DNA from 3 places in the Nonomuraea muscovyensis genome. Region 3 is predicted to be linked to each of the others. Evidence: riboswitches for the same ligand, from Rfam matches in the RefSeq annotation. Region 3 holds a riboswitch; each other region holds the start of a gene.
The links. Region 3 has a riboswitch for thiamine pyrophosphate ahead of FHU36_RS13855 (purine-cytosine permease family protein). Riboswitches for the same ligand answer to the same signal wherever they lie in the genome.

Region 1: another riboswitch for thiamine pyrophosphate. It lies ahead of thiC (phosphomethylpyrimidine synthase ThiC); the one in region 3 lies ahead of FHU36_RS13855 (purine-cytosine permease family protein).
Region 2: another riboswitch for thiamine pyrophosphate. It lies ahead of FHU36_RS02900 (FAD-dependent oxidoreductase); the one in region 3 lies ahead of FHU36_RS13855 (purine-cytosine permease family protein).

The regions. Positions count from the first base shown of each region.
Region 1 covers NZ_JACHJB010000001.1:3,083,000-3,093,316, reverse strand. Annotated here, with positions in the region: gene FHU36_RS14695 (sensor histidine kinase) at 1-484, shown strand, start outside; gene FHU36_RS14690 (response regulator) at 592-1,227, shown strand; gene FHU36_RS14685 (DUF8820 family protein) at 1,234-1,686, opposite strand; gene FHU36_RS14680 (DUF6745 domain-containing protein) at 1,697-2,779, opposite strand; gene FHU36_RS14675 (response regulator) at 2,885-3,532, opposite strand; gene FHU36_RS45595 (sensor histidine kinase) at 3,507-4,754, opposite strand; gene FHU36_RS14665 (ABC transporter ATP-binding protein) at 4,895-5,647, shown strand; gene FHU36_RS14660 (ABC transporter permease) at 5,644-6,387, shown strand; TPP riboswitch at 6,435-6,550, shown strand; gene thiC (phosphomethylpyrimidine synthase ThiC) at 6,542-8,251, shown strand; gene FHU36_RS14650 (RNA polymerase sigma factor) at 8,459-9,019, shown strand; gene FHU36_RS14645 (hypothetical protein) at 9,016-9,699, shown strand; gene FHU36_RS45590 (hypothetical protein) at 9,917-10,051, shown strand; gene FHU36_RS14640 (AfsR/SARP family transcriptional regulator) at 10,065-10,317, shown strand, end outside.
Region 2 covers NZ_JACHJB010000001.1:600,130-610,446, reverse strand. Annotated here, with positions in the region: gene tnpA (IS200/IS605 family transposase) at 116-532, opposite strand; gene FHU36_RS02915 (RNA-guided endonuclease InsQ/TnpB family protein) at 555-1,745, shown strand; gene FHU36_RS02910 (thiazole synthase) at 1,795-2,550, opposite strand; gene thiS (sulfur carrier protein ThiS) at 2,543-2,743, opposite strand; gene FHU36_RS02900 (FAD-dependent oxidoreductase) at 2,794-3,948, opposite strand; TPP riboswitch at 3,938-4,052, opposite strand; gene FHU36_RS02895 (NAD(P)/FAD-dependent oxidoreductase) at 4,110-5,273, shown strand; gene FHU36_RS02890 (Rv2175c family DNA-binding protein) at 5,304-5,678, shown strand; gene thiE (thiamine phosphate synthase) at 5,656-6,291, shown strand; gene FHU36_RS02880 (polyprenyl synthetase family protein) at 6,323-7,390, opposite strand; gene metF (methylenetetrahydrofolate reductase [NAD(P)H]) at 7,482-8,405, shown strand; gene FHU36_RS02870 (GNAT family N-acetyltransferase) at 8,617-9,195, opposite strand; gene FHU36_RS02865 (YbaK/EbsC family protein) at 9,206-9,706, opposite strand; gene FHU36_RS02860 (L,D-transpeptidase family protein) at 9,800-10,317, shown strand, end outside.
Region 3 covers NZ_JACHJB010000001.1:2,912,671-2,922,987, reverse strand. Annotated here, with positions in the region: gene FHU36_RS13895 (sensor histidine kinase) at 1-124, opposite strand, end outside; gene FHU36_RS46310 (response regulator transcription factor) at 121-819, opposite strand; gene FHU36_RS13885 (hypothetical protein) at 926-1,093, shown strand; gene FHU36_RS13880 (DUF6412 domain-containing protein) at 1,098-1,319, shown strand; gene FHU36_RS13875 (YidC/Oxa1 family membrane protein insertase) at 1,392-2,039, shown strand; gene FHU36_RS13870 (ATP-binding protein) at 2,036-2,464, opposite strand; gene FHU36_RS13865 (sensor histidine kinase) at 2,617-4,485, opposite strand; gene FHU36_RS13860 (methylated-DNA--[protein]-cysteine S-methyltransferase) at 4,552-5,142, shown strand; gene FHU36_RS13855 (purine-cytosine permease family protein) at 5,250-6,584, opposite strand; TPP riboswitch at 6,575-6,687, opposite strand; gene FHU36_RS13850 (rhodanese-like domain-containing protein) at 6,727-7,050, opposite strand; gene FHU36_RS44355 (winged helix-turn-helix transcriptional regulator) at 7,047-7,199, opposite strand; gene FHU36_RS13840 (Fpg/Nei family DNA glycosylase) at 7,293-8,171, opposite strand; gene FHU36_RS13835 (TenA family protein) at 8,236-8,841, opposite strand; gene FHU36_RS13830 (GOLPH3/VPS74 family protein) at 8,865-9,521, shown strand; gene FHU36_RS13825 (LCP family protein) at 9,606-10,317, opposite strand, start outside.

The DNA.
Region 1 (10,317 bases), 170 kb from region 3:
GCGCCTGGCCCGCGACAGCCTGGCCGAGGCGCGCCGGTCCGTGCACGCCATGGAGCCGGGGCCCCTGCAGTCGGCCCCCCTGCCGGACGCGCTGGCGCGGGTCGCCGCCGAGTGGTCCGAGCTGCACGGCGTACGTTCCGACGTCACCGCGACGGGTCCGGTCCGCCCGCTGCATCCGGAGGTGGAGGGGACGCTGCTGCGCACGGCCCAGGAGGCGCTGGCCAACGTGGCCAAGCACGCCGGGGCGAGCCGGGTCGCCGTCACGCTGTCGTACATGGAGGACCTGGTCAGCCTGGACGTGCGCGACGACGGGGCCGGGTTCGACCCGGTGCGCGCCCGCGACGGCGGCGGGTACGGCCTGACCTCGATGCGCCAGCGGGTCACCCGCCTGGCGGGCACCCTGGAGATCGAGAGCGAGCCGGGCGGCGGCACCGCGATCTCCGCGGCCGTCCCGGCGGTGCCGGGGGAACGCGCGGATGCCTGAAGTCGCGGCACCGCAGATCCCTGCACCTGACGCCACTGCGCCTGACACCACTGTGCCGGACACCGCGGCGCCTGGGACCATCGTGTGGCCGCCGAAGGAGAGCGCCCTTGTCTGACACCCCCATCCGGCTGCTGATCGTCGACGACCATCCCATCGTCCGCGACGGCATCCGCGGCATGTTCACCGGTGACCCGCGCTTCGAGGTGCTCGGCGAGGCGGGTGACGGCGCGCAGGCCGTCGACCTCGCCCGCGCCCTCGACCCCGACGTCGTGCTCATGGACCTGCGGATGCCCCGCATGGACGGCGTGACGGCCATCAGGGAGCTGGCGCGGCTCGGTGTCCGGGCCCGCGTGCTGGTCCTCACCACCTACGACACCGACAGCGACGTGCTGCCCGCCATCGAGGCCGGGGCCACCGGCTACCTGCTGAAGGACGCCGCGCGTGAGGAGCTCGCGCGCGGCGTCGAGGCGGCGGCCCGCGGCGAGGCCGTCCTGTCGCCGTCCGTCGCCACCCGGCTGATGGGCCAGGTACGCCGGCCCGCCGACCCGCTGAGCGGCCGCGAGCTGGAGATCCTGCGCCTGGTGGCCCAGGGCACCACCAACCGCGAGGCGGCGGCCCGGCTGTTCATCAGCGAGGCGACGGTCAAGACCCATCTGCTGCACATCTACGCCAAGCTCGGCGTCAACGACCGGGCCGCGGCGGTCGCCGTGGCCTACCAGCGCGGCCTGCTCACCGTGGAGTGAGCCGGCTCAGTCGGCGACCAGGCGGGCCCGGTGGCCGTCACGTTCGCGCTGCCGCCTGACCACGTACGTGCCCGGCGCGCAGCCCACGGCCCCGTGCTCGGGATGCAGCAGGTAGGCGACTGCCGTGGCCTCGAAGACGCCGATCGCCAGCACGTCGGGGTCCCGCACGGTGGTGGTCCACCGGCAGGTGCCTGGCTCGGCGAGGAGCGTGTGCGGGTTGCCGCCGGCGCCGGACCGGAGCAGCTCGACGCCCTCGGGGGGCACGTCCGTCCAGCCGGCGCCCGCCCAGACGCCGACGGCGGGCGCGACGACGGACAGCGGGATGACGAGGAGGTCGCCCTGGGCCTGGAGCCCGTCGACGACGGGGACGCGCATCGACCGCTCCAGGTGGTCGAGCGTGGTGGGCATGGTGGGCGTGGTGGGCGTAGTGGGCGGGGAAGGGACGGTGGTCAGGTTCATGGTGGTCACCTCAGGTTCGTCGGGCGAGAAGGGAGTACTGCTCGGCGGTCAGGCCGTACGTCCAGGCGGCGGCCTCGACGGGGTCGGTGAGGAAGCCGGGCACGGTGAGCCCGTGGCGGCGGCGGGTTCCGTCGCGTTCGACCGACCCGTTGACCACGAAGAGCACTCTCGTGTCCGCGCGCAGGTCGTACAGCCGGAGCCGCGCGCCGGGGTTGCCGGGGTCCGGAGCGTCGGCGACCAGCCGCAGCGCGGCCCGGTCGACGAAGTGCCCCCAGCCGACGCGTTCGATGGCGCACCGCCTGACCTCGGCGTCCGGTTCGCGGCTGATCCGGCCGGCGCCGGGATCGTTGATCACCCAGGGGGGCACCGGGGTGCCGTGCCAGGCGTGCACCTCCCAGCCGTCGGCGTACCGGACGGCGGGGCCGTCGGCGTGGTGCGGCCGGACCTCGCCGGCGTCGCCCCACGGTTCCGTGTGCACGGCGGTGGGCCGCTCGGACACGACGCACACGCCCTCGCGGGGCCACCACCAGCCGCACGAGCGGGCGGCCGCCGCCCACAGGCCGAGCCGCCCGGCCGGGCCGGGCGGGAGCTCCACGCCGCCGATCCGGCGCAGGGCGTCGTAGTGGGCGACCCAGGAGACGCACTGCGTCCCGTACCAGGAGCTCCCGAGCTGGGCCGGCGCGCCGTGCGCGGCTGTGAGCTGCATGAGGAGCACGTTGGCGGCCGATCGCGTGAGCGAGAGGCGCACGCGCTGGCGGATCACCTGGTCGACGGACCGTTGCGCCGGGGTGAGCCGCGAGTCGATCTCGCGGCACAGCGCGTTCACGGCGGCCCGGAACCTGGGTGGCAGCGGCCAGTCCGGCAGCCTCTCCACGGCCTCCGACGGGCGCGGGCGCACCCCCGGCGGGAGCGTGGCGACGGCCACGGCCGGTGAGGAGACCCAGTGGAAGCGCGGTGGGGCCAGCCCGATCAGGTCGTACAGGCCGGTGATGGCCGCCTCTGCGGCCGGACGGTCGGCGGGCCGCGTCGACAACGCCTGGCCCAGCCATTCTTCGTGGATTGCGGCAGCTTCCCGCTGCACGAGAACGCTCACCAGACGAGGGTGGCGTTGTCCTTTCTCACGATCATGTGGGAAATGGTGACAGATGGCCGGAAGGTCTGTCCAGCACCGTTCCGGCGCGTGTTCACGGGGGCGTGCTCAGAGGAGGCCGGCGTCGCGCACCTTCATGGCGACGTGCACGCGGTTGTCGGTCTCCAGCTTGGCGAAGATGCGGGTGATGTTGGCCTTGACGGTCGCCACGCTCATGTGAAGGCGGGCGGCGACCTCGGCGTTCGAGCTGCCCCGGGCGACCTCGATCGCAACCTGGCGCTCCCGTTCGGTGAGCCGGGCCAGCTCGCGCTCCGCCTCCGGGCGCCGCCGGCCGTGCCCGTCCGTGGCCGCGGCGATCACCTGCCGGGCGACTCTCGGCGACAGCACCGGCTCGCCCGCGGCCACCGCGCGCACCGCCTCCACCATCCTGGGCGGCGGCGTGTCCTTCAGCAGGAAGCCGTCCGCGCCCAGCCGCAGGGCGCGCAGCACCATGTCGTCGGCGTCGAAGGTGGTGAGGACGAGGATCCTGGGCCGGTCGGGCCGTCCGGCCAGCAGCTCGGTGGTGACCAGCCCGTCCTGGACGGGCATGCGGATGTCCAGCAGCACGACGTCCGGCCGCAGCTCCCGGATCGCGGCCATGGCCTCGCGGCCGTCACCGGCCTCACCGGCGATCTCCAGGTCGGGCTCGCCGCCGAGGATGAGGCGCAGTCCGGTGCGCACCATCGGGTCGTCATCCACGACCAGGAGTCGGATCACGTCGCACACCTTCCCACGGCAGCCGGACATCGAGGACAAAGCACCCGTTCTGCACAGCATGGCTGAGGCTGCCGCCGGCCATCCGGGTCCGCTCGGCCACACCGACCAGCCCCAGCCGCCCGCCGGGGCCCGGGGACGGCCCGCCGGGCGGCACCGGGTTGCTCACCCGGATGCGCAGGCCGCCGCCCGGCCGCCCGCCCAGCTCGGCCGTGACCCGGCTGCCCGGCGCGTGCTTGCGCGCGTTGGTCAGCGCCTCCTGCACGATCCGGTACGCGTGCCGGCCGGTCTGCGGCGGCAGCAGCTCGCGGCCCTCGATGCTGTCGGCCACCTCGACCCGCTGGCCGGCGGCCCGCACCTCGTCGAACAGGGCGCCGAGCTGGGCCAGGGTCGGCTGCGGCGCCTCCGGCCCACCCGCGCCCGCGCCGCCCACGTCACCCGCGCCGTCCGCGCCGCCCGGGCCGTCCTCGGGTGGGCCGTCGTCACGCCGCAGCGTCCCGAGGACTGCCCGGAGCTCGTTCAGCGACTGGTGCGCGTTCTCCTGGATCGCCAGCGCGAGCTCACGCGTCTCCTGCGCGCCGAGGTCGGTCCGGTACGCGAGGCCGCCCGCGAGCATCGACAGCAGGGAGATCCGGTGGGCCAGCACGTCGTGCATCTCCTGCGCGATCTTCACCCGCTCCGCCAGCCTGGCCTGCTCGATCCGCTGCCGCTCGGCGCGCCGCGCGGCCAACGCCGCCTCGCGCCGGGACGCCGCCAGGTCGCGGCGCCCGCGCAGGTACAGCCCGAGCGCGGTCAGCGCCGCGAGGATCGTGCTGCCGCCGGTCAGCGAGACCACGGCCACCTGGTCGATGCCCCGCGAGGTGGCGCTGACGGCCAGGCACGCGAAGGACACGGCCGCTGCCGGAACGAGCGGGCGCCACCCCCGCAGCGAGCCCAGCGAGACGTAGGCGGCGTAGGCCGGGCCCACGGCCGTGCTGGAGAACGCGGTCAGCAGCGCAGTCGCCAGCGCGACCGGCAGCGGCCACCGCCGCCACCCCGCCAGCAGGGCCAGCCCCGCCACGCCGAGCCCCACGTCCACCAGGAGGGCCGTCAGCCGGCCGGGCTCCCGGAACGCGACCCAGGCCATGATGCCGCCGTGGAACAGCATCGGCACCACGGCCGACAGGTAGCGCGCCAGGCCGGCCCACCGCTCCGGGCGCGCCTCGTCCTCCGTACGGTCGTGCACGACGCCCAGCCTAGGAAACCTGCGGGTCACCGCCCTAGCGACCTGGGTCGACACCCGGATGGCCGCAGGTCTACGCCGGGCCGTCCGGGCGGGACCCTGGTCCGATGACGGGCCGGCGCGCATCCGGTGGACTTGCACCCGTGATCGAGTTCAAGCATGTCAGCAAGGTGTACAAGGACGTCCGGGCGCTGGACGACGTGTCGTTCACCGTCGAGCCGGGCGGCGTCACCGGGTTCCTCGGGCCGAACGGCGCCGGCAAGTCGACGGCCCTGCGCGTCCTGGTCGGGCTGTCCCGGGCCACGTCCGGTTCGGCCACCGTGCTGGGGAGGCCTTACGGGGAGCTGGACCGGCCGGCGTTCCAGGTGGGGACGCTGCTGGACGCCGGAGCCCAGCATCCCGGCCGCACCGGGCGGGAGATCCTGACCCTCGGCGCGATGACGCTCGGCCTGCCGAGGTCGCGGGTGGACGAGGTGCTGCGTCTCGTCGGGCTGACCGCCGCGGAGGGCGGGCGGCGGTTCGGCGGCTACTCGCTCGGCATGCGGCAGCGGCTCGGCATCGCCCACGCGCTGCTCGGCGAGCCGAGAGCGGTCATCCTGGACGAGCCGGCCAACGGGCTCGACCCGCAGGGCATCCGGTGGCTGCGCGGCCTGCTGCGCGAGCTGGCCGCCTCGGGGTGCGCGGTGCTGCTCAGCTCGCACCTGCTGCACGAGGTGGAGCAGGTCGCCGACCAGGTGGTGCTGATCGCGCGGGGCCGCGTCCTGGCCCGGGGCACCGTCGCCGAGCTGCGCCGCGACGGCCGCACCCTCGAACAGGTCTTCCTCGACCTCACCACGGGCGCGGACCGGAGCGCCGGCCTCGACGCCGCTCTGAGCGCTGACGGGAGCGCGGCATGAGCGCCGTCACCGGGGGCGTCCCGTTCGGCCGGCTGGTGGCGGTCGAGACCCGCAAGCTGTTCGACACCCGCAGCGGCATGACGCTGGCGGCGATCCTGGTCGCGCTGACCGTCGCCGCCGTCGCCGCCCGGGGCGCCGTCGCCGGGCCGAGCCTGGAGAAGCTGGTCGGCACGGCCGGGATCGGGTTCGGCACCCTGCTGCCCGTGCTCGGCATCCTGTCGGTGACCGGCGAGTGGAGCCACCGCACCGTGCTGACCACGTTCGCCCTCGAACCCCGGCGCGTGCGGGTGCTGGCGGCCAAGTGCCTGCCGCCGCTGGTCACGGCCGTCGTGGCGGCGGTGTTCGCGATGCTGGTCGCGGTGCCGGTGACCGCGCTCACCGCCGGGGTCCGTGACGTCCCGGCCGACTGGTCGGTCTCGCCCGCCGCCCTCCTCGGCTGGACCGCCGGGAACGTGCTCGTGGTCGCCATGGGGCTGGCCCTCGGCATGCTGCTGCTGAACGCGCCGGCCGCGATCGTGGTGTGCCTGTCGGCCTCGATCCTGTGGAGCGCCGTGGCCCGCCTCGGCTCCTTCGGCGAGACCCTGGCCGGCTGGCTCGACCTGGGCAGCACGTCCGCCCCCCTCATGGCGGGCGCCATGACCGGCGGCGAGGCCGCCCGGCTGGCCGTCTCCGTGCTGTGCTGGATCGTGCTGCCGGCGGCCGGCGGCGTCGCGCGGGCCGTCCGCAGGGAGGCGGCCTGACCGTCGGCGGTGCTGTTGCGTCCCTCCGGAGGCCGGGTTACGTTGATCGGGTCCAACGCGGGAGCCCGGTGTGACCGGGCTGAGAGGACGGCTATCCATCAGCCGCCGACCGCCAGAACCTGCTCCGGGTAATGCCGGCGAAGGGAGTTGCCGCATGAGTGGCGCGCGCTTTTCCAAGATCTACACCAGTGACCTGCGGGTGCCCGCGCGCGAGGTGCTGCTGTCCAACGGGGAGCGGATCCGCCTGTACGACACGTCCGGGCCGTACACCGACCCGGCTGCCACCACCGACGTCACCCGGGGCCTGCCGGCCCGGCGCGAGGAGTGGATCCTGGCGCGGGGCGACGTGACGGGCTACGACGGGCGGCCGGTGCAGCCGGTCGACGACGGCCGGCCGAGCGCCGCCGCCCGCGACGAGCACGCCTGGCGGGGCGCGGCCCGGCGTCCGCTGCGGGCCGCGGGGGCGCCCGTGACGCAGCTCGCCTACGCCCGCCGGGGAGAGGTCACCCGGGAGATGGAGTTCGTCGCGGTCCGGGAGGGCGTGACACCGGAGTTCGTCCGCGACGAGGTGGTCGCCGGCCGGGCGATCATCCCCGCGAACGTCAACCACCCGGAGAGCGAGCCGATGATCATCGGCCGCAACTTCCTCGTGAAGATCAACGCCAACATCGGCAACTCGGCCGTCACCTCGTCCGTCGAGGAGGAGGTCGAGAAGATGACCTGGGCCACCCGGTGGGGCGCCGACACGATCATGGACCTGTCCACCGGCCGCGACATCCACACCACCCGCGAGTGGATCATCCGCAACTCGCCCGTCCCGGTCGGCACGGTGCCGCTCTACCAGGCGCTGGAGAAGGTCGGCGGGGTGGCCGCCGACCTGTCGTGGGAGGTGTACCGCGACACGCTGATCGAGCAGTGCGAGCAGGGCGTCGACTACATGACCGTGCACGCCGGGGTGCGGCTGGCGTACGTCCCGCTGACCGCCCGCCGCAAGACGGGCATCGTGTCCCGGGGCGGCTCGATCATGGCCGCCTGGTGCCTGGCGCACCACCGCGAGAGCTTCCTGTACGAGCACTTCGCCGACATGTGCGAGATCTTCGCCGCCTACGACGTGGCGTTCTCCCTGGGCGACGGCCTGCGGCCCGGCTCGATCGCCGACGCCAACGACGAGGCGCAGTTCGCCGAGCTGCGCACGCTGGGCGAGCTGACCGCGATCGCCCGCGAGCACGCCGTCCAGACGATGGTCGAGGGGCCCGGCCACGTGCCGATGCACAAGATCAAGGAGAACGTCGACCTGCAGCGCGATCTGTGCGACGACGCCCCCTTCTACACGCTCGGCCCGCTGGTGACCGACATCGCGCCCGGCTACGACCACATCACCTCCGGCATCGGCGCCGCCATGATCGGCTGGTACGGCACGGCCATGCTCTGCTACGTCACCCCCAAGGAGCACCTGGGCCTGCCCGACCGGGACGACGTCAAGACGGGCGTCATCACGTACAAGATCGCCGCGCACGCCGCCGACCTGGCCAAGGGGCACCACCTGGCACAGGCATGGGACGACGCGCTGTCGGACGCCCGGTTCGAGTTCCGCTGGGAGGACCAGTTCGACCTGTCGCTCGACCCCGACACCGCCCGTTCCTTCCACGACGAGACGCTGCCCGCGGCCCCCGCCAAGACCGCCCACTTCTGCTCCATGTGCGGGCCCAAGTTCTGCTCCATGAAGATCAGCCACGACGTCCGCCGCTACGCCGACGAGCACGGCCTGTCCGACTCCGAGGCGCTCACGGCCGGCATGTCCGAGATGTCGGCACAGTTCCGCGACCAGGGCGGCACGGTCTACCTGCCCCTCGCCGACACCTGAGGCGAACGCCCGGTGAAGCGCCGCGGAACTCTGTGACCTTGAAGAGGTGTCGTGCCCGCGCGCTACGGCGCTTGGCCAGGTAGGGGACCTGGCCGCCCCGGCTCCATCGAACCCAGGGCACCAGAAGCCGGGCAGTTCATTCACTCTCATAACACTTTTCCCGTTGCTGACCAAGAAGGGGTGTAAACGACGAAGGGGGTACGGCTGGTGCGTCGCAAACAGGCCGACATCGCTACAGACCCGGAAGCTTTCGAAGCTTTCTACCGACGCCATGTCGACGCGATCACGTCGTTCCTCGCCCGGAGGGTCGCCGATCCGAACACGGTCGCCGACCTGGTGGCGGAGGTCTTCGCAGCGGTGCTCGACTCCGCCCACACCTACCGGCCAGGCCGCGGTAGCGAGATCGCCTGGTTGTACGGCGTGGCTCGCAACGCCCTCTCGGCCGAGCGGCGGCGGGCGTTCAAGGAGACGAGACTGGCCGAGCGGGTGGGCGGACGAAGACCGCTCGACTCCGACGACGTCACCGAACTCGAAGAGCGGATCGACGCGGAGAGCCTGGCCAGACGGGCCTTCCAGGCCATGGCCGGACTGCCGGACGGTGATCGCGCCATGATCGAACTGGTCGTGATCGACCAGCTCACGATCAGCGAGGCGGCCACCGCTCTGGGCATCCGGCACGGGGCCGCCAGAGCCAGACTGCACCGCGCCCGCCGCGCGCTCAGAACCGTGCCAGAGATGGCCCCCTTCGTCCTGGAAGGAATTCAGTGAACTACAAGGAGCACGTGCTGATGGAGCTCAAGGACGAGATCGTGGCTCGCAACAACGACCGGCACCGGCGGGGCAGGCGGCGGCGGCTGATCACCGGGGCGGCGGTGGCCGGGCTCGCGGCGGTCGCGGCCCTTACGGTGCCGTTCCTGAGCGGATCGGAGACTCCGGCCTACGCGGTCACCAAGAACACCGACGGCACGATCACCCTCAAGATCATCGAGTTCAGGGATCCGGCCCAGGTGGAGAAGGACCTGGCGGCAGTCGGCCTGACCGCCGACGTCTCCTACACCAAGCCCGGCACCCGCTGCGCCCCCGAGCGCGGGCAGACCGAAGCCGGTCCCACGTTCTCGAAGGAGGAGCTCAAGAGCAAGGACCCGGAGGTGCACAGGAAGATCCGGGAAGCGATCGAGAACTCGCCGAACGGCAAGGCGTTCAAGCTGGGCGGCGGCGAGCTGCGGATCAACCCGCAGCTCGTCAAGGCGGGGCAGACCGCCGTCATGGAGTTCACCGAGAACGCGGACCAGACCTCGGGCCCGGAGAAGCCGAGGCCCCTGTGGGAATTCAGCGGCTACATCGTCACCGGGCCGGTCAAGCCCTGCAAGGTCATCGACGACCCGTCCTGGGACAAGATGCCCGACCCCAAGAAGAACCCGGAGGCGTACCCGCCGGCGGGTAGCTGACTGCCGCCAGGGGGCACGGCAGCCGGCACCGCCTACCGTGCCCCGCCCGGCGACAGGCGCCGAGATTGAACACCCGCCGGCCGCTTCGCCCGCGCCCCCATCCTGGCCTGCGACCGGCGCCCACGCGCTGTTCCGGGAACCCCCACAGATCTGGTCATTTCCCGGTAAGTTGATCAGCGCTTCCGGACACATGTTCATGACTGAGGAACCAGTTCGCGTGTTGACCCGTCGAGTCGTGCTGTTGGCCGCCGCAGTGCTGACCGTCTTATCCCCCGTTCCCGCCGCCGCGGCCCCGGCCGAGCCGGTCTCGGGCCACGACGACAACCACTTCTGGACGCTCAGGCCGGCCTGATCGCCATGTCCCTTTGCCCCACGCCACCGACGAGCCGCCCCGGAGGGCCGCGGCGATGACGGCGTGGGACGAGGCGGCGGACGTCCCGCGCTTCCGGCTTCTCGGCCCGCTGGAGATCGTCTCGGGCGGCGGCCCCGCCAGGATCACCGCCCACAAGCAGCGCACCATCCTGGCGATGCTCCTGGCGCACGCCGGTGACGCCGTCTCCCTCCCGCTGCTCGTGGACGAGGTGTGGGACGGCCGGCCACCGCCGTCGGCCGTGTCCA
Region 2 (10,317 bases), 2.3 Mb from region 3:
CGCTACCGGATTCGTCCGTAGTGCTCCGGCCTTCAGGCCGGGGGTGAAACGGACTCTCCCACGGAGCGGGGCAGGAACAGTCGATTCGCCGCCAGGCGGACCGGGGTCACCACGGTCAGACCGGCCGGTTCTGCTGCTCGATGTACTGGCGCACGATCGAGAGCGGGGCGCCGCCGACGCTCCCGGCGAAGTACGAGCCCGACCATAGCTTGTTGGCCCGGTAGTAGTGGGCGGCCAGTTCGGGGAACTCCTGGCGCAGTCTGCGTGAGGAGACGCCCTTGAGGCTGTTGACCAGCTTCGACAGGGCGACCTTGGGAGGGAAGTTCACCAGCAGGTGGACGTGATCGTCCCCGCCGTCGAACTCGGCCAACTCGGTCTCGAAGTCCGCGCACACCGACCGCGTGATCTCTTCCAGGCGAGTCAGATGAGTGTCGGTGAAGACCGGATGCCGGAATTTCGTCACGAAAACCAAGTGGGCATGAAGCAGGAATACGCAATGTCTTCCGGTTCTGATATCGCTGTGTCCGGCCATAAGCCAACCCTAGGATGTGGTCGTGCAGTTGCGCTATTCCTTCCGCCTGGACCCGTCCCCCGGCCAGCGCATCGCGCTGGCGAAGGCGTTCGGGTGCGCGCGGGTGGTGTTCAACGACGCGCTCGCGTTGCGCCGCCACGCCCACGCCGAGGGACTGCCGTTCATCAGTGACGGAGAGTTGTCCAAGCGTGTCATCACCCACGCCAAGCAGCACCCGGAGCGGGCGTGGCTGGGCGAGGTGTCGGCAGTGGTGCTCCAGCAGGCCCTCGCGGACGCCTGCATGGCGTATCGCAACTTCTTCGCCGGCATCAGCGGCAGGCGCAAGGGTCCCAAGGCCGCCCCGCCCCGGTTCCGGTCGCGCAAGGACCTGCGGCAGGCGATCCGGTTCACCAGGAACGCCCGGTTCAAGGTGGGGGAGAAGCTGTCCCTGCCGAAGATCGGCGATGTTGCGGTGCGCTGGTCGCGGGCGTTGCCGTCCGAGCCGTCCAGCGTGACCGTGATCAAGGACGCGGCAGGCAGGTATTTCGCCTCGTTCGTGGTCGAGATCGCCGAGCAGGAGTTGCCCGAGGCCGAGGCCGAGACGGGGATCGATCTGGGGCTGGGGCATTTCGCGGTTCTGGCCGACGGGCGGAAGATCGGCTCGCCCCGCTTCCTGCGCCACGCGGAGAAGAAGCTCCGCAAACTTCAGAAGAGGCTGTCGCGTAAGGAGAAGGGATCGAAGAACCGGGCCAAGGCGCGGCTCCAGGTCGCTCGCCAGCACGCGAAGGTCGCCGACGCGCGCCGTGAGTTCCACCACCAGGCCTCCACACAGATCATCCGCGACAACCAAGCGGTGTTCGTGGAGGACCTGGCGGTCAACGGGCTCGCGCGCACGAAGCTGGCCAAGAGCGTCCACGATGCGGGCTGGTCGTCTTTTGTGGCCATGCTGGAGTACAAGGCGAAGCTGTATGGGCGGGACTTCGCGAGGATCGGCCGGTTCTTCCCGTCCTCCAAGCTCTGCTCGGAGTGCGGCGCGATCGCTGAGGCGATGCCGCTCGGTGTCCGGGAATGGGCTTGTGTCTGCGGGACGGTCCACGACCGGGACGTCAACGCAGCGATCAACATTCTCGCCGACGGACGGGCGGAGAGGCTAAACGCCTCCGGAGGGCAGGTAGGACCACCGCGTGCGGTGGCGCGGCCCGGTGAACGAGGAAGCCTTCCAGGTGCCGCGTGAGCCCACGCGGCACGGGCGAGAATCCCCGGGATTCATCCCGGGGAGCGCGTCAAGGGGTCATCGGTGAGGACGCCTCCGCGTGGCGGCGGCGGGGGATGCGCCCGGCCAGGCGGGCGAGCCGCCCCGCCTGCACGGCGCCGCGCATGGCCGTCGCCATGAGGTCGGGCCGCTGCGCCCGGGTGACCGCCGTGGCGAGGAGCACCGCGTCGCAGCCCAGCTCCATCGCGAGCGCGGCGTCGCTGGCCGTGCCGATGCCCGCGTCCAGGACCACCGGCACGGAGGCCGCCTCGACGATCAGCTCGATGCTGTGCGGGTTGCGGATGCCGAGCCCGGAGCCGATCGGTGCGCCGAGCGGCATGACCGCCGCGCAGCCCGCCTGCTCCAGGCGGCGCGCGAGGGCCGGGTCGTCGCCGATGTACGGCAGCACGACGAACCCGTCGGCGACCAGCCGCTCCGCCGCGTCGAACGTCTCGATGGGGTCGGGCAACAGCGTCCGCTCGTCGGCGATCACCTCCAGCTTGACCCAGTCGGTGCCGAGCGCCTCGCGGGCCAGCCGGGCGGTCAGCACGGCCTCGCCCGCGGTGAAGCAGCCCGCCGTGTTGGGCAGCACCTTGATGTCGCGCCGCCGCAGCACGTCCAGCACCGACCCGCGCGCCGCCGGGTCGAGCCGTCGCATCGCGACCGTGGTCAGCTCGGTGCCGGAGGCGACCAGCGCCTGGTCCAGCACCTCCAGCGAGGGGGCGCCGCCCGTGCCCATGATGAGCCGCGAGGAGAACTTCTCGCCCGCGATGATCAGGTCATCCACCTTGCACCGCCGTCAGCACCTCGACGCGGTCGCTGTCGCGCAGCCGCGTGGAGTCCCAGGTGCCGCGCGTCACCACCTCGTCGTTCAGGGCCACCGCCACCCCGCTGGTGGCGCCGGTCAGGATCCGTACGGCCTGCGCCACGGTCGTGCCGTCGGGCACCTCGCGGGCGTCGCCGTTGATCGTCACTTTCATCCCAACTCCTTGAGGGTGGAGCCCCGGGCCCCGGCCCGGGGGGCACAGGGTCACCCGGCGGGCCGGGCCGTGGTCCGCGACGGGGAGCACAGGGCCGCCAGCTCGGGCTCCTCGCCCAGCAGGATGGCCGCCGTGAGCGGGGCCAGCAGGACGCCGCCCCGGTGGTGCCCGGTGGCCAGGGTGAGCCCCGGGGTGCCGCTCGGGCCGATGTACGGGATGTTGTCCGGCGTGCCGGGACGCAGCCCGGCCACCACGTCGGCGACCTCCAGCTCCGTCACCCCGGGCACCAGCTCGCGGGCGTCGCGCAGCAGCTCGTACAGGCCGCCGGCCGTCACCCGCGTGTCGAACCCCAGCTCCTCCTGCGTCGCCCCCACCACGAGCTCGCCGTCGCCGCGCGGCACCAGGTAGACGTACGCGCCGTGCACCGTGCCGCGCACGCACCGGCTCAGGAGCGGCTCGGGGGAGCGCAGCCGCATGATCTGCCCCTTGACCGGCCGCACCGGGACGTCGGCCAGCTCGGCGCTCCACGCGCCGGCCGCCAGCACCACGCCGTCCGCCCGCAGCTCGTCCGGAGCGCGGTCCAGCAGCACCCCGCGGACCGCGCCGCCCTCGCGCAGCAGTCCCGTCACCCGGGCGCGCACCAGCGGGACGCCGCGCCGCTCCAGGGCGGCCAGCAACGCCGCCGTGACCCGGCGCGGGTCCACCCACGCGTCTTCGGCCGCGAGCAGCCCGCCGCGCACCGACGGCGCCAGCATGGGCTCCAGACGGCGGCACTCGCGGCCGGTCAGCCGCTCCACCGCGAGCCCCAGCTTGGCCATGAACTCCGCCAGCTCGTCCAGCGCCGCCAGGTCGTCGGCCCCGAACGCCACGTCCAGCGTGCCGTCGTGCCGCAGGTCCACACCGAGCCCGGCCCGCCCGGCCGCCGGGACGCCCGGACCGCCGCCGGCGTGCGAAGCGGCGTCCAGACCGGCGTCGGCGGTCAGCTCGGCGACGAAGGACGGCCACCTGCCCAGCGAGGCGACGCCGAGCCGCAGCAGCGGCTCCTCGGTGTAGGTGACCTCGCTGACCGGCGCCAGCATGCCCGCCGCCGCGTGCGAGGCGCCCGTGCCGGGAGCAGGGTCCACCACGGTCACCGCGCGTCCCGCCCGGGACAGCCGCCAGGCGATCGTCAGCCCGACGATCCCGCCGCCCACGATCACTTCCATGCGCGCTCCCTTCGCCGGCATGATCCGGATCAGGTGTCTTGCGGTCGAAGGCCCGTGCAGCCTTCCTCTCAGCCCGGTGCGGCCGGACTCCCGCGCGTCGTACGCCTCCACCCTAAGCCCTCGCTGCGACACGCCGGCACCGGCCCGTTATGGTCTTGACCGTGAACCATGTCGTGGTGGTCGGATCGGGCCTGGCGGGTGTGCGGAGCATCGAGGCGCTGCGGGCGGGCGGGTTCGACGGCGCGATCACCCTCGTGGGCGAGGAGCGCCACCGCCCCTACGACCGCCCCCCGCTGTCCAAGGCCGTCCTGCTGGGCGCCAGTGACTCCAGCTTCGTCGACTTCGACGCGGCCGCGCTGCGGGTGGACTTCCGGCCGGGCGTCGGCGCGAAGGCGCTGCGGCCGGGCGTCGTGGAGACCACCGAGGGCGAGCTGGCCTACGACGGCCTGGTCATCGCCACCGGCGCCGAGCCCATCACGGTGCCGGGCGACGGTCCGCAGCACGTCCTGCGCACCCTCGACGACGCGCTGGAGCTGCGCGCGAGGCTCGTGCCCGGCGCCCGCGTGGTGGTCATCGGCGCCGGCTGGATCGGCGCCGAGGTGGCCACCGCCGCCCGCCGGGTCGGCTGCGAGGTGACCGTGATCGAGGCCGGCCCCGCGCCGCTCGCGCACGCCGTCGGCGCCGAGGTCGGCGCCCGCACCCTGAGCTGGTACGACGGCATCGACCTGCGGCTGGAGACGATGGTCTCCTCGGTCGAGGAGGGCGGCGTCGAGCTGGTCGGCGGGGAGTTCGTGCCGGCGCACGTGGTCGTCACCGGCATCGGCGTCCGCCCGGCCGTCGAGTGGCTGGCCGGGGCCGACATCGACCTGCACAACGGCGTCGTCACCGACGAGCACCTGCGTGCCTCGCTGCCGGGGGTGGTCGCCGTCGGCGACTGCGCCGCCTGGTGGTCGCGCCGCTACCAGGCCCGGCTGCGGGTCGAGCACTGGGACACCGCGCTCGGCGCGCCCGAGGTGGCCGCCGCCTCCCTGCTCGGCGAGGAGGCCGTCTACGACCCGGTGCCGTACTTCTGGTCGGAGCAGTTCGGCCACATGCTCCAGTACGCCGGTCACCGCGAGGCCGCCGACCGGCTGCTGTACCGGGGCGAGCCCGCTGGCAAGTGGTCGGCCGTCTGGCTGACCGGCGACGACACGCTCGCCGCCGTGCTGACCGTCGACCGGCCGCGCGACCTGGTCCAGGGGCGCCGCCTCATGGAGGCCGGACGGCGGCTCGACGCGAACCGCCTGGTAGATCCCGATATTTCGCTACGAGATTGTGTTGTTTGAGCCAGCGTGGCATGTGGTAGTTGTGGTTCCGTGACGCTTTCTGTTGCACAGATCGACCGGGAGACCGACCAGCTCGTCGACGAGTGGCTCACTCTTCCCGAAGTGGCCGAGCGCCTGGGGCTGTCCCTGGGCAGGGCCAAGCAACTCCTCAAGGACCACAAGCTGCTCGGCGTCCGCCGCGGCGGCGGTGGGCCGCAGGTGCCCGCGGTCTTCATCGACGAGAAGGACGTGATGAAGGGCCTGCCGGGCACGCTGACCGTGCTGCAGGACGCCGGATACGACGACGTCGAGGCGCTGCGCTGGCTCTTCACCCCCGACGACTCGCTGCCGGGGTCGCCCGTCCAGGCGATCAAGGCCGGTCGTCATACCGAGGTCAAGCGGCGTGCCCAGGCCCTCGCTTTCTGACGCCCGGCTCTACCTCTGCACCGACGGCCGTCGCGAACGCGGCGACCTGGCCGAGTTCCTCGACGCCGTGCTGGCGGCCGGCGTGGACATCGTCCAGCTCCGCGAGAAGGGGCTGGAGGCGCGCGAGGAGCTCGCGCTGCTGGAGGTGTTCCGCGACGCGTGCGACCGGCACGGCAGGCTGCTGGCGGTCAACGACCGGGCGGACGTGGCCCACGCCGCCCGGCCCGACGTGCTCCACCTGGGGCAGGACGACCTGCCCGTGAGGGTCGCGCGAGAGATACTCGGCGACGACGTCCTCATCGGCAGGTCCACCCACTCCACCGCCGAGGCGTCCGCCGCCGCGGTGGAGGAGGGCGTCGACTACTTCTGCTGCGGCCCGATCTGGCCCACGCCCACCAAGCCCGGCCGGTCCGCGCCGGGGCCCGCGCTGCTGCGGCACGCGGCATCGCTCGGCACCGACCGGCCGTGGTTCGGCATCGGCGGCATCGACCTGGCCAACCTGGACGAGGTCATGTCCCACGGGGTCACGCGGGTCGTCGTGGTGCGGGCGATCACCGAGGCCGACGACCCGGGCGCCGCGGCGGCCGAGTTCGCCAAGCGCCTGGCCCGCTGAGCCGACCGGCGGCTGAGCGAGCCGGGTCGCGTCAGGTCTTGCGCGAGGTGGCGGCCACGGCGAGCTCGGCCAGCGCCGCACGCGCCTCCGGCGTGAGCGGGGCCTTGTCGAGGCAGGCCAGCGCCTCGCCGAGGTAGTCGGTGATCAGCTCCTCGCACTCGCGCAGCGCGCCCGTGTCCTCGATGACGCCGCGCAGCACGGCCACGCCCTCGTCGTCGAGGCCCGGGTCGCCCAGCAGGCGGCGCACGGCCGCGGCCTGCTGCGGCGAGGCGGCGGCCAGGGCGCGGGCCACGAGCATCGTCCGCTTGCCCTCGCGCAGGTCGTCGCCGGCCGGCTTGCCGGTGCGCGCCGGGTCGCCGAACACGCCGAGGATGTCGTCGCGAAGCTGGAAGGCGATGCCGACCCGCGTGCCGAACGTGGTGCACAGCTCGTCCATCCACGGCAGCCGCTCACCGGCGGCCAGCACCAGGCCGAGCCGCAGCGGCTGCTCCACGGAGTACTTGCCGCTCTTGTACAGGGCGACGCGCAGGGCCGACTCGAACGTGTTCTCCCCGTGTGCCTGCTCCAGCAGGTCGAGGTACTGGCCGCACATCAGCTCGGTGCGCATGTGGTCGTGCACCGGCTGGGCGGCGGCCAGCGACGCGGGCGGCAGGCCGCTGGTGCGCCACATCTCGCCCGACCAGATCAGCAGCAGGTTGCCCAGCAGGATCGCCGCGCCCACGCCGAACTGCTCCGGCGCCCCCTGCCAGCCGGCCTCGGCGTGGATCTTCTCGAAGCGCCGGTGCGCGGACGGCATGCCCCGGCGCAGGTCGCTCCTGTCCATCACGTCGTCGTGCACCAGCGCGCTGGCCTGCAGCAGCTCCAGCGACGCCGCCGCGGTGAAGATCTCCGGCAGCTCGGCGCCGCCCGCGCCGCGCCAGCCCCAGTAGCAGAACGCCGGACGGAGCCGCTTGCCGCCCGCCAGCAGCTCGCTGGCGGCGAGGCGCAGCGGCTCCAGCTCCTCGGACCCCATGGCGGGCAGCTGGCGGTCGACGAACGCCCGCAGGGAACGGTCAACCTGGTCGCGGAGGGTGTCCATGCTCGCGGCCTCAGTGCTCATGTGCATGAGACTAGTGGTCGCACGACTGGTGCAGGATCTCCAGGTTCCCCTGGGACCGCTGGTGCGCGGCCGGTCACGGTACCCTGATCTCATGGCCCTTGGTCGACCCTCTGTCCTGCCCGATCGCGTCCCCACCGTCCGTGAGCTCCTCGCCGCCGGTGGCCGTTCGTTCTCCTTCGAGTTCTTCCCCCCGAAGACCGACGAGGGAGAGCGCCAGCTGTGGCGGGCGATCAGGGAGCTGGAGGCCCTTCGTCCCACGTTCGTCTCGGTGACCTACGGCGCCGGCGGCTCCACCCGTGACCGCACGGTCGACATCGTGGAGCGGCTGGCCCATGGCACCACGCTGACGCCGGTGGCCCACTTCACGGCGGTCGACCACTCCGTCCGCGAGCTGCGCCACCTGGTGGGCCGCTTCGCCGACGCGGGGGTGCGCAACATCCTGGCCGTGCGCGGCGACCCGCCCGGCGACCCGGCCGGCGAGTGGGTCAGGCACCCCGAGGGCGTCCTCTACGCCGAGGAGCTGGTGCGGCTGATCCGCCAGGCGGGCGACTTCTGCGTGGGCGTGGCCGCGTTCCCCTACAAGCACCCGCGCTCGCCGTCCATCGAGTCCGACACCGAATACTTCGTGCGCAAGTGCCGGGCCGGGGCCGACTTCGCGATCACGCAGATGTTCTTCCAGGCGGAGGACTATCTCCGGCTGCGCGACCGGGTGGCGGCCGAGGGCTGTGACACGCCGATCATCCCGTGCATCATGCCGGTCACGCAGATGAGCACGATCGCGCGGTCGGAGCAGTTGTCAGGCGCCCCGTTCCCGCCCGGCGTGGCTGCCCGCTTCGAGGCCGTGGCCGACGACCCGGCCGCGGTGCGCGCGCTGGGCATCGACCACGGGGCCGAGCTGTGCCAGCGGCTGCTCGACGAGGGGGCGCCCGGCATCCACTTCATCACCTTCAACCGGTCGAGCGCCTCGCGCGAGGTCTTCCAGCGGCTGTCGCACGCGCCGGCCGTGACCGTCTGACCGGCCGCCGCTCGGCGGCGGCGAAGGCCTGCTCCCTCTCGTGGAGGGGTCCCGCCACCCGCCCGCAGGGGGACCCGGCGGGTGGCGGGCTGGGGTGGGTAGACGCGGGGTAAAGCGCCCGTTACCTTGCGTGTTCAGTCATGCCCGTACGCCACGGACGCCAAACTCGCAGGTCAAGGCTTTACCATGACGTCCTGGGTGCTCGCCGGGGTCACGTCAGCGGCAGCGGGCGGCCGACGATCGCGTACTCCTCGTAACCGCCCGGGAAGACGTACCGGCTCAGCAGGTCCGTGAAGCCCATGGCGGCGTAGAGGTGGCGGGCGGCGGTCGGCCGGTCGTGCGTGGACAGCACCGCGGAGCGCTCGGGCCGGCCGGCGCAGAGTGTGGTGATCATCGCCCGGCCGATGCCCTTGCCCTGGTAGCCGGGGTGCACGTGGACCTCGGCCAGCTCGAACGCGTCGCCCATCCAGGCGTCCGCCACCTCGCACCCGGCCTGGTCCTCCAGAGCCCGGGACACCACGTCGTGCCACCACTGCCCGCGCGCGCCGTGGAACCCGTACGCGAACCCCACGACGCGCGGCACCGGACGCGACTCGCCCGCTATGTCAGAAATCTCCTGCAGTTCGGCGAAAAAGCACTGAAAACGGGGATAAGTAGCGTGATTAAGCATGATGGTGGTTCGACCGGTGATCTGTTCCGGCGGTGGGCGCATGGCGGCGGTGTAGATGTCCATCACCGTGTCCAGCCGCTCGCCGAACTCGGCGGGCCCGCCGCCGCGAAACTCGATCACCCGGCGCACACTACTCGACGTCCACGGGAGTGCCCCCGGTGATCCGCACGAGCTCGTCGAAGGTGGTGGGGAACACCGTGTGCGGGTGTCCGCCCGCGGCCCAGACGACCTCGTGCTTGCTCAGCCAGTTGTCGACCAGCGTCCTGACCCGGACCGGGTGCCCGACGGGGGCGACCCCGCCGATCGGCTGGCCCGTCGCCTGCCGGACGAACTCGGGGGTGGCCCGCCGTACCGTGCCGACGCCCGCCGTACGGGCGACCAGTTCGACGTCCACGCGGTGCGCGCCGCTCGTGAGCACGAGCAGCGGCGAGCCGTCGGCGTCGAAGACGAGGCTGTTGGCGATCGCCCCGACCTCGCAGCCGAGCTGGGCCGCGGCCGTGGCGGCGGTGGGGGCCTTCTCGGCCAGGACGATGATCTCGCCGGCCGCCCCCAGCTCGCGCAGGGCGGACTGGACCACGACGGCGTTGGAGGGCAGCGGAACCCCGCCCGCGCGGGAGAACTTCTCGGACATGCGCACACTCTAAAGCGATTGAACGCGGCTTTACCGCGCAAGGTGTTGGTATAGGGTCCTTTGACTTGATCGTTGAGGTGAGAGGTGATTCGGGTGGGCGCACCACGTCTGGCCGCGCTGGCGACCGCGGGCGCCGTCGTGCTCGCCGGAGCAGGCGTCGGGACGGGCTTCGCGGCCGGAGCCGGAGCGGGGGCCGCGCAGGCCGCGCCGCTCGCCACCGCTGTCCGGCCCGCCACCGGCGGCACCCTGGGCGTCGCGGCCGGTCAGAGCGCCGCGGCGGCCTGGTCGGCCCCGCTGGGAGCGCCGAAGCGGCTGAAGCTCGGTGCCAAGGGCGGGGCGGTCGAGGCGCTGCAGCGGCGCCTGACCGAACTGGGCTACCGGCCGGGCAAGGCCGACGGCCGGTACGGCGGGACGACGCTCATGGCCGTGTGGGCCTTCCAGAAGGTGAACGGGATCAGGCCGACCAGCACGGTCGCCACGGCCACGTGGCGGGCACTGGAGAATCCCAGGACCCCCAAGGTGCTGGTCCGCAACGGCAAGGCCACCCGCGCCGAGGTGAACCTGAGCACGCAGATCATGGTCCTGTACGTGGCCGGGCGGCCGAAGCTGAT
Region 3 (10,317 bases):
GCAGCGACCACGTCGCCCACACGCCGAGCACGGCCACCACCAGTCCGAGCCCGGCGGTGACCGCCACGATCACGCCCAGGTCGCCCATCGCGGCGGCCCGCGCGAGCCCGCCGAGGCCGGTCATCCCGGCGACTCCAGGGGCTCGTAGCGGTAGCCGACGCCCCACACCGTGACGATCCTGCGCGGCCGCGTCGGGTCGGGCTCGATCTTCTCGCGCAGCCGCCTGACGTGCACCGTCACCGTCGAGGAGTCGCCGAACGACCAGCCCCACACCTGGTTCAGCAGCGCCGACCGGCTGAACGCCTGGCGGGGGTTGCGCATCAGGTAGGCGAGCAGGTCGAACTCGCGGGCGGTCAGCGGCACCTCGCCGCCGTCCAGCCGTACCTCGTGGGCCCCCACGTCGACGACCAGGCCGGCGTCGCGCAGCACCCCCGAGCCGGCCGTGACGGACGCGCCACGCGCCCGCCGCAGCACGGACTGGACGCGCAGCGCCAGCTCGCGGGGGCTGAACGGCTTGGTCACGTAGTCGTCGGCACCCGTCTCCAGGCCCACCACGCGGTCGATCTCCTCGCCCAGGGCGGTCAGCATGATGACCGGGACGGGCCAGCGTTCGCGGAGCCTGCGGCACACCTGCAGCCCGTCGACCTTGGGCAGCATGAGGTCGAGCACCATGAGGTCGGGCGGCCGGGCCAGCGCCCGCCGCAGCGCCTCCGCCCCGTCGCCGACGCACTCCACCTCGTGCCCGTCGCGCTCCAGGTAGCGCGCCACCACCTCGGCCACGGTGGGATCGTCCTCGACCACGAGGATGCGCGTGTTCACCTCTTCACGGTACGGCCGGGCCACCCTGTGCCGACACCCGGGACGACACCCACGTCATCGGTTCGTAAGCCTCGCGGATCATGCCCACAGGACGTACGGTGGGCTCATGAGTCGAGTCGTCATGCTCGTGCTGGGCGCGCTCCTGGCGCTCTTCGTGCTGTTCAACTTCGTGCTGCCCATGATCATGGGTCTGCTGAAGGTCGCGCTGATCATCGGGGTGGTCGCCCTGCTGGTCTTCATCGCGGTGACCCTGGTCGGCAAGACGTCCCGCTGAGCCCGTGACCGCGTTCCTGCTCGACCCCTGGCTGATGGGCGTCACGATGGTGGCGGTCCTGCTGCTGGTCAGCTGGGCCGCCAGGCTGCTGCCGCTCGGCACCGCCGAGCCGTCCGGCTTCCCGCTGGTCTACGCCCGGCGCACGGCGTTCCAGCGGCAGCGCGATCCCGGCGCGGCCGGCCGGCCACGCCCCCGAGCGCCTTCCCCCTGCCCCGCTTCCCGTTAGCGGGGCTTCGTCTTCGACGAGCCCTGAGTCCGTCTTCCTCTGTGTGAAGACTTCCTCATGTCTGAAGGGCTCATGATCGATTCTCTTGTCACGTTCGTCGTCGGCATGTCCGGGGGCCACGCCGCCCTCGCCATCGTGCTGTTCACACTGGCCGTACGGGTGCTGCTGCTCCCGCTGAGCGTCCGGCAGGCGCGCAGCGCCAAGGTCAAGGAGCGGCTGGCGCCGGAGCTGCGCCGGCTGCAGAAGCGGTTCGGGCGCGATCCGCAGCGGCTCAGCAAGGAGGTCTCCGCGCTGTACGCCAGGGAGGGCAGCTCGCCGTTCGCCGGAATCCTGCCGGGGCTGGCCCAGTTGCCGTTCCTGTGGCTGATGTACCAGGTCGCCACGCATCCGACCGCGCTCGCCGGCCAGCAGTTGCTGGGGGTTCCGCTGGGTCAGCAGGTGGCCGGCGTGGTAGCCAATTACGGACTGATCAGTTGGCCATTTTCGGTCTTCGCTGTGATCATCGCACTGGTCGCACTGGTGGCGTGGCTGTCGTCACGGAAGATCCGCGCCACGCTCACGGAGGAGCAGCCCGAAACGCTGCGGAAGATCATGCCGTTGCTGCCGTGGGGCTCGGTCGTCGCCGCGGCGATGCTGCCGCTGGCCGCCGGACTGTACCTCCTGGTGTCCACGGCCTGGACCTTCGGCGAGCGCGCCGTGCTGGCCGCCCGCGTCGGCTAGCCGGCCTCTCTCAGGGCTGCGACGTGCCCGTTCATCGAGCCGTTGCCGTTGGGCGCGGACAGGATGGCCCACACGGTCGTCATCTCGCCGTCATGGCGAACGCCCCAGCTCTCGGCCACGTACTCGACGATGCCGAGCCCCCTGCCCCCCAGCGATGAGAGGGTGGGGCGGCCCGCGCGCGGCTCGGTGGCGGCTCCCCCGTCGCTCACCGCCACCTCGATCCGGTCGCCGCTGCGCAGCCACGCCACCTTGACCATGCCCGACGGCAACGGATGGGCGTGTCTCAGCGCATTGCTGAGCAGCTCGCTCACCACCAGTACGGCGTCGTCGATCGCGGCGTCGAACACGCCGAGATCCTGCAGGTCAGTGCTCAGACGCTGGCGGGCAACGGCGACGCTGGACGGCGCGTACGGCAGCAGCACCATGCTTGACACACCCACCTCCCCGTCTACCAGTGCCCCCCGCGGGAACACTCCCCGGTACGACCGAAATGCCCCGTTACTCAATCCCAGAAACCGCATCTCGATCACAGCTTGTACACATTGGACTGTAGGTCAGCACATCCGTGACCACCTCGTTACCGCATCGGTGTGTCGGATCCAGTAATGGAGGCGGTGCCGATGACGAGCCGCATCCGGGTGCCGCCGCCGTCGCGCGAGTGGGCGCTCACGTCGCCGCCCTGGGCCCTGGCCAGGCTCCGCACGATGTAGAGGCCGAGCCCGACACCGCCGAACCTCCTGCGGTCGCCGCTGTCGACCTGGACGAACCGCTCGAAGATCCGTTCCCGGTCCGGCGGGGCGATGCCGACGCCCTCGTCGTCCACGACGACCACCACCGTGTCGTCCTCCGGCCACGCCTCGACCCGGATCAGGCCGCCTGCCGGGCTGTACTTGAACGCGTTCTCCAGCAACTGGCCGAGCACGATCTCGGTGGCCAGCGCGTCGCCCCGGACCGGCGGCAGGTCCTCCGGGACGGTCACCTCGACCCGGTGCCGGTCGGACAGCTCGGGCAGGCCGAGCGTCGCCGCGTGGATGCGTTCGGTCAGGTCGAACGCCTCGACCCGGACCTTCAGCTCGTCCGCGCCGGCGCGGGAGCCGAGCAGCAGATGGTCCATGAGCCGTCCCAGCGACCGGGCCCGCTCGGCGATCGTGTGGACGGCGGAGCGGCGCTCGGGGTCGGTCAGCTTGTCCCAGCGCGCGTCCAGTGTGCTGGCGAAGCCGCGCACGATCGTGATCGGGGTGCGCAGCTCGTGGCTGGTGGTGGCCAGGAAGAGGTCCTTGGCCTCCTCCAGTTCCTTGGCCTGGGTCACGTCGCGGAAGTCGACCACCACCTCGCCGGTCTCCTCGATCTGGGCGCCCACCACGTCCAGCCAGCGCCCGTTCGGCAGCCGGAAGGTCAGCTTCTCGCCCGGCCCCGGCAGCGCGAACGGCGGCGGCAGGTCCAGCACCGCGTCGGCGGGCAGGGCGGTGAGCTCGGTCGCCGCGGGGTTCCACCGGATCACCCGTCCCTCGCGGTCCAGCACGGCGATGCCGTCGGCGCTCGCGTCGAACAGCGCCCGCTCGTGGGCCCGCTGGCGGATCGCCTCCTGGTAGGCCATCGCGTTGCCCACGGCGATCCCCGCGTGCCCGGCGAGCAGTTCGAGCAGCTCCAGCTCCAGGTGGCCGGGCCGGCCGTCGGCGAACAGCGCGTACAGCGCGCCGTAGGGGCGCCCGCCCACGGCCGCGAGACCGAGCGCGATGGTGTGCAGTCCGGACAACTCGGCCCAGACCAGTTCGCCGAGGCCGCCGGACTCCAGCAGGACGGTCCGGCCGGTGCGCAGCAGCTTGCCGACGAGGCTGGTGCGCAGATCGGCCGTCGCGCCCTTGAGCGTCTCGGGCAGCCGGTGGGTGCTCACCAGGCGCAGGCGTTCGCCCTCGATGAGCACGAAGCCGCCCGCGTCGGCGCCCGTCAGCTCGGTCAGGCTGGCCGCGATCCGGTCGAGCACGGCCGACAACTCCAGCTCGGCGTTGATGTCGGCGACCACGTCGGTCAGCCGGCGCACGAGCTGCGCCCGGCGCGCCACGCGCTCGCGGGCCGCCTCGTCGGCCTCGGCGGGGTGGTGTTCGCAGACGTAGCCCACCACCGAAGTGCCGATGACCAGCGCGCTCGTGTCGACCCGGACGTCGATCACGCCGCCGTCGCTGCGTAACCGCCTGGTCTGCAGCCTCACCTGACCGCCCGTGCGCACGCGTTCGAGCACCGCGTTGTGCTCGGCCGTCAGCTCGTCCGGCACGATCGGCGCCCGGCGGCCCAGCATCTCCTCGGCTGTCCAGCCGAAGAGCCGTTCGGCCGCCGGCGTCCACACCAGGACGGTCTGGTCGCGGTCGAGCGCGATCAGCGCGTTGGGCGAGGCGGCGAGCACCGCACGGGCGATCTCGTCGTCACTGCCGGCCCACTCGTCACCCACATCTCCATAGTGCCCGTGGCGAGGTGCCTGCGTCGTGCGATCCGTCCGATACGCTGCGGTCACGGCTTGCGACGGGAAGAGGGTGAGGGGATGGCGGGCGGCGACATCGATGCTCTGCTGCGGGTCACCTCGCCCACCTACCGCGGACAGTCGCCCCCCGACATCGCGTTCGGCACCTACGACGGCGCCGTCGGCAGGATGGTGCTCGCGGTGTCCGGCAAGGGCCTCGTGGCGTGCAGCTACGACGACGAACACGTCGTCTTCGAGCGGGTGTCCCGGCACGTCGGCACGTTCATCGGCCCCGACGCCCGCCGGCTCGACCCGGTGCGCCGGGAGCTCGACGCCTACTTCTCCGGCCGGCTGCGCGCCTTCGCCACACCGGTCGACCTGGCCCTCGCCACGCCGTTCGCGCGCACGGTGCTGCAGAAGACGATGGCGGTTCCCTACGGCACGACGGCCACCCTCGACGCGATCGCCGAGCGCATCGGCCGGCCGCGCGCGCTGCGGGCGGTCGGCAACGCGCTCAGCTCCAACCCGGTGTGCGTGGTGGTGCCCTGTCACCGCGTCGTCCCGGGCGACGGCGCGCTCGGCGACTACGCCGGAGGCACCGCCGCCAAGCGCCACCTGCTCACCGTCGAGACGCGCGCCCTCGCCTGAACACCGCGCCGCCCTGAACGCCGCGCCGTTCTGAACATCGCGCCGCCCTGAAACACCGCGCCGTTCTGAACATCGCGCCGCCCTGAAACACCGCGCCGGGCTGGTCGTTAGCGTCGGCGGGAGCGGGCGACCACGCCCACCGCCAGCGTCACGAGCGCCGCCACCAGGGCCGCGCCGAGCGCGCCGTTCATCCACGGCTGCCGGGTGAAGCCGATCGCGTCGCGCACCGCCCCCCACAGGGCGTCCCACTGCCCGACGGTCGGCGTCGAGGTGGTCAGCCAGTACGCGGCGAAGCCCAGGGCCCAGGGCAGCAGCATGGACCAGCGGGCCGGCGCGTCCTCCGCGGTGTTCCACCCGAACGCGCCGCCGAGCACGAAGTAGTCGACGGCCAGCACCGCGAACATCGGCACGAACACCGCCCCGATCACGCTGAGGAAGGCCCCGTAGGACGTCACGTTCACGAGCAGCGCGATGCCGATCGTCAGCACGCCCACCGCGATGGAGAAGACCCTCCGGTCCACCCGCGGCATGAGGTTCTGCAGCGACACGGTGGTGGAGTAGACGTTCGCGAACGACTGGTCGGTCTCCCGCAGCACGAGGACGGCGAAGAACAGCGCGCCGAGCGGCGCCGCGACGAACGGCCCGAACACCGCCGTGCTGTCGGCGCTCACCGCGGCCGACCCGGCGATGGCCACCGCGTAGACGCCGAGGCCGAGGCAGGCCACCTGGGCCAGCGTGTAGCCGCCGACCACACCGGTGAACGCCGCCGTGCTCGACCTGGAGTGCCGGGCGAAGTCGGCGGCGAGCGGCACCCAGGAGACCGACAGCGCGATCACGTAGTCGACGGCCGGCGCGAAGGCCGCCCACGAGCCGCCGGTCTCCGGTTGCGCCGTGCCCAGGAAGTCCACGGCGAACCAGATCATCGCGACGACGACGGCGATCGTCACGTAGCGGCGCAGCACCCGTACCGCGCCGAGCGGCCAGATGCTCAGCGCGGTCGTGAGTACCCCGGCCACGATCACCCACACGGCGTACGGCACCGTGGGGCCGAAGATGGCGCTCGCGCCCATGGCGATCACCCAGAGCTCGAAGGCGCCCCAGCCGACCATCTGGACGATGTTGAGCACGGTCGGGATGTACGACAGCCTCGCCCCGAACAGGCCGCGCAGCAGGACCATCGCCGGCTGCCCGGTCTGCGTGCCGGGCACGGCCGCCACGCCCACCATGGCCGTGCCGATCAGGCTGCCGACGAGCGCGGCCGTCAGGGCGGCCGCCAGGCTCAGCGGGGCGTCGCCGAGCGGGTTGATCAGGAACAGCGCTCCCGAGAAGCCCAGGAGGCTGACGCCGAGGTTGGCCCACAGGGCGCCCTGGTCGAGCAGCCCGAGGGTCTTGGGGGGTTCTCCTTCGAGGGTCAGCGGAACCTCGTCGGCGACGTGCGCCATCGCACTCTCCCTACGCCGGCATTACCCGGACAGGTTCATGCGGTCGGCAGCGGCGGTAGCTGCCCTCTCAGCCCGGTTGCCCCGAGCTCCCGCGGGTGTGTGTATCGCCCGAATTATGACACTAGATCGAGTTTGTCACTAGTCAGGCGACAAAGGGAGGTTGGCCCGTCTCGCTGACCATCGGCCTGCGGACGAACTCCCACGACTGCATGCCGCCACCGACGTTGACCGCCTCGCGTCCCAGGTGGTTCAGCCAGGCCGCCACCTGCAGCGACCGGCCGCCGGACCGGCAGACGACGTAGACCTTGCGATCCTCCGGCACCTCGGCGACCCGGCCCTGGATCTCCGACATCGGGATGTGCACCGCCTCGGGAGCGTGACCGGCCACCCACTCCTCGCGCTCGCGCACGTCGAGCAGGAAGGCGTCGGCGGGGACCTGGTTGGCCTCGATCTCAGGAACCGTCATGTGTCCATCATCTCGCGCCCGCGGTCGTAGGCGGCACGGGCGGCCGCGATCTCCCCCTGGTGCTCCTCGGGCCAGGTGACCAGCGCCTTGATCGTTTCGTGCAGGGTACGGCCGAGCGGCGTGAGCGCGTAGTCCACCCGGGGCGGCACGACCGGCGACGCGGTCGAGGATCTGGCGGACCTCGCAGCCCTCTCGGGTGTCCCACTGCCGGACGTCGTAGGCGTCGTCGGCCTCGGTGCCGCTCATTTGAGCAGACGGGACAACCGCCGGTCGGCGAGGGGTTTGCCGCCCGTCTGGCAGGTGGGGCAGTACTGCAACGAGGAGTCGGCGAACGACACCTCCCGGATCGTGTCGCCGCACACGTCGCAGGGCTGCCCAGCCCGGTTGTGCACCCGCAGCCCCGACTTCTTCTCCGCCTTGAGGTCCTTGGCCGCCAGCCCGTGGGCCCGCTCGACCGCCTCGCGCAGGGTGGTGACGATGGCCTCGTGCAGGTCGGCGATCTGCGCGTCGGTGAGCGTGGCGGCGATCTTGAACGGGGACATCCGGGCCACGTGGAGCACCTCGTCGGAGTAGGCGTTGCCGATGCCCGCGATGATCTTCTGGTCGCGCAGCAGGCCCTTGATCTGGGTGCGGTTGCCGCCGACGATGCGCTTGAGCGCGTCGACGGTGAAGGCGTCGTCGAGCGGGTCGGGGCCGAGGGCCGCGATGCCCGGCACGGTGTCGGGATCTTTGGTGACGTGGACGGCGAGGCGCTTCTGTGTGCCCGCCTCGGTCAGCTCGAACCCCGGCGCGAGCCCCGCGTCGTCGGGCGCGAACCGCACGCGCACGGCGAGTGGGCCCTTGCCCGGGCGGACCGGCTTGGCGCCCGACAGGTCGTCGCGCCAGCGCAGCCACCCGGCCCGCGCCAGGTGGATCACCAGGTGCAGCCCGTCGCAGTCGAGGTCGAGGAACTTGCCGTGCCGCGCCACGCCGGTGACGGTCAGCCCGCCGAGCGCGCCCACCGGCGGGTCGAACGTCTTGAGTGCCTGGATCGCGAGCACGTCGACCGCCAGGACCGTGCGGCCCACCGCCCGCTCCCGCAGGAAGGCGGTCAACGACTCGACTTCGGGAAGTTCCGGCATGTCACCAGGGTACGGGTCGGCCTCGGCAATCCACAGCCTGTGGACCGTCGGCGACGACGTGCCGTCAGGGCACGTCCCAGAACGCCAGCTCGTGCCGCATCCCCTCGACGAACAGCGCCTCCGCCCGCGCGGGGTCCGGGGCCGCCTCGTCGATCATCTCCCCGATCCGCGCGGCCAGCGCCGCGAAGCCCGGGTCGGCGTAGGTGTCCACCCAGGCGCGGTACCGCGGCTCGGCGGGCGGGTTCTCCGCCAGCTTCCCGCCCAGCATCGAATAGCCCCACATGCAGGGATAGAGGGCTGCCAGCCCCTCCCCGTAGTCCGTGGCCGACTCCAGCAGGAACGCCGTGTACGCCGCGCAGGCCGGGCCCTTGCGCGCCCCCTCCAGGTCGGCCCCGAACTCGGCCGACATCGACCGGTGCAGGTCCAGCTCGTCGTGGAACGTCGCGTGGGCCAGGTCCACCAGGTCGCCCACGTGCCCGTCGGGCGCCTGCCAGGCCAGCCGCGCGAACACCCGCACGTAGTCGAGCAGGAACAGGTAGTCCTGCTCCAGCCACGACCGGAACACCGGCTCGGGCAGGTCGCCCCGCCCGATGCCCACGACAGTGGGATGGGCGAGCTGCTCCCTCAGCAGCGGAAGACCGACGGCGTGCAACTTCTCCGAAAGACCCATGAGGGCACGTTAATGTCAAAACCATGACTGTGACGATCGCCGAGGAACTCCTGCTCCTCGCCCTCACCGAGGACGACGGCAAGCTGCTCATCTCCGGCACGCAGCTCGACCCGGCGCTGGCCGGGGCGATCCTGGCGGAGCTGGCCGTCAACGAGCGGATCGAGCTGTCGGCGAAGAAGGTGTCCGTCCGCGACGCCACCCCCCTCGCGGACGCGGAGCTCGACGCGACCCTGGCCCGCATGGCTGAGGAGCGCAAGGAGCGCAAGCCCGTCTGGTGGGTGCAGAAGCTCTACTCCGCCAAGCTCCGCAACCGCCTGCTGACCAGGCTCGCCGACACCGGGGTGCTGAGCGAGCAGCGCGGCAAGGTGCTCGGCGTCTTCCCCACCACCCGCTGGCCGGAGCTCGACGGCAGCGTGGAGGCGCAGGTCAGGGAGCGCGTGGCGGGCGCGCTCGCGGGCACCGACCCCGACCCGCGCACCGCCGTCCTCATCGCCCTCATGCGCGCCGCCAAGCTCGACAGGAAGGCGTTCCCCGGGGCGGACAAGAAGCGGATCAAGGAGATCGCCGAGGGCGCCTGGGCGGCCGACGCCGTCGCCCAGACCATCGCGGCGATCAACTCGGTGGTGGTGACGGCCTCGATCGCCGCCACCGCCGCCGCCGTGGGAGGCGGCAGCGGCTGACGCAGAGCGCGGGCAGGCGCACGGCCCGCCCGCTGGGCCCTGCGGGAACGGCCCAGCGCGCCCGCGCGCCCCGGTGGAGCCGCCTCAGCTCGCGTCGAGGATGTCCTTCGGCACCGGCTTGTCCTCCTTGAGCGCGTCGAACAGCCTGGTCGCCCTGGCCCGGTCCCACTTGACGGCCGTGCCGCCGCCCGCGATCTCGCTGCCGCCGAACGGCACCACCGTGGTCACCGGGCTGTCGCCCATCGCCAGGCCCAGCGACAGCATGTCGAACGCGCCCGTGCCGTCGTCGACCGTGACCGCCTCGGTGGCGCTCATGGCCAGCGGGATCGAGGTGAACGGATTGATCAGCACGCCGGGGCTGGCGGCCTTCTTCACCACGGCGCCGAGGAACTGGCGCTGGCGCTTGGTGCGCTCGAAGTCGGGCAGCGCGCCGCCCTTGCGGGTGCGCACGTAGCCGAGCGCCTGGCCGCCGTCGAGGACCTGGCGGCCCTTCTTCAGCTTGAGCCCGGCCTTGGGGTCGTCCACGGCCGCCCGTACGTCGATCTCGACGCCGCCGACCGCGTCCACGATGCCCACGAAGCCCGCGAACCCGATCTCCATGTAGTGGTCGACGTGCACGCCGGTGACGGTCTCGACCGTCTGGGCCAGCAGCCGCGGCCCGCCGATCGCGTAGGCGGCGTTGAGCTTGTTGCGTCCCTTGCCGAAGACGGTGACCGCCGAGTCGCGCGGGAGGCTGACCAGCGTGGGCCTGTCGCCGCCCTCGGGGATGTGCAGCAGCATCATCGAGTCGGTGCGC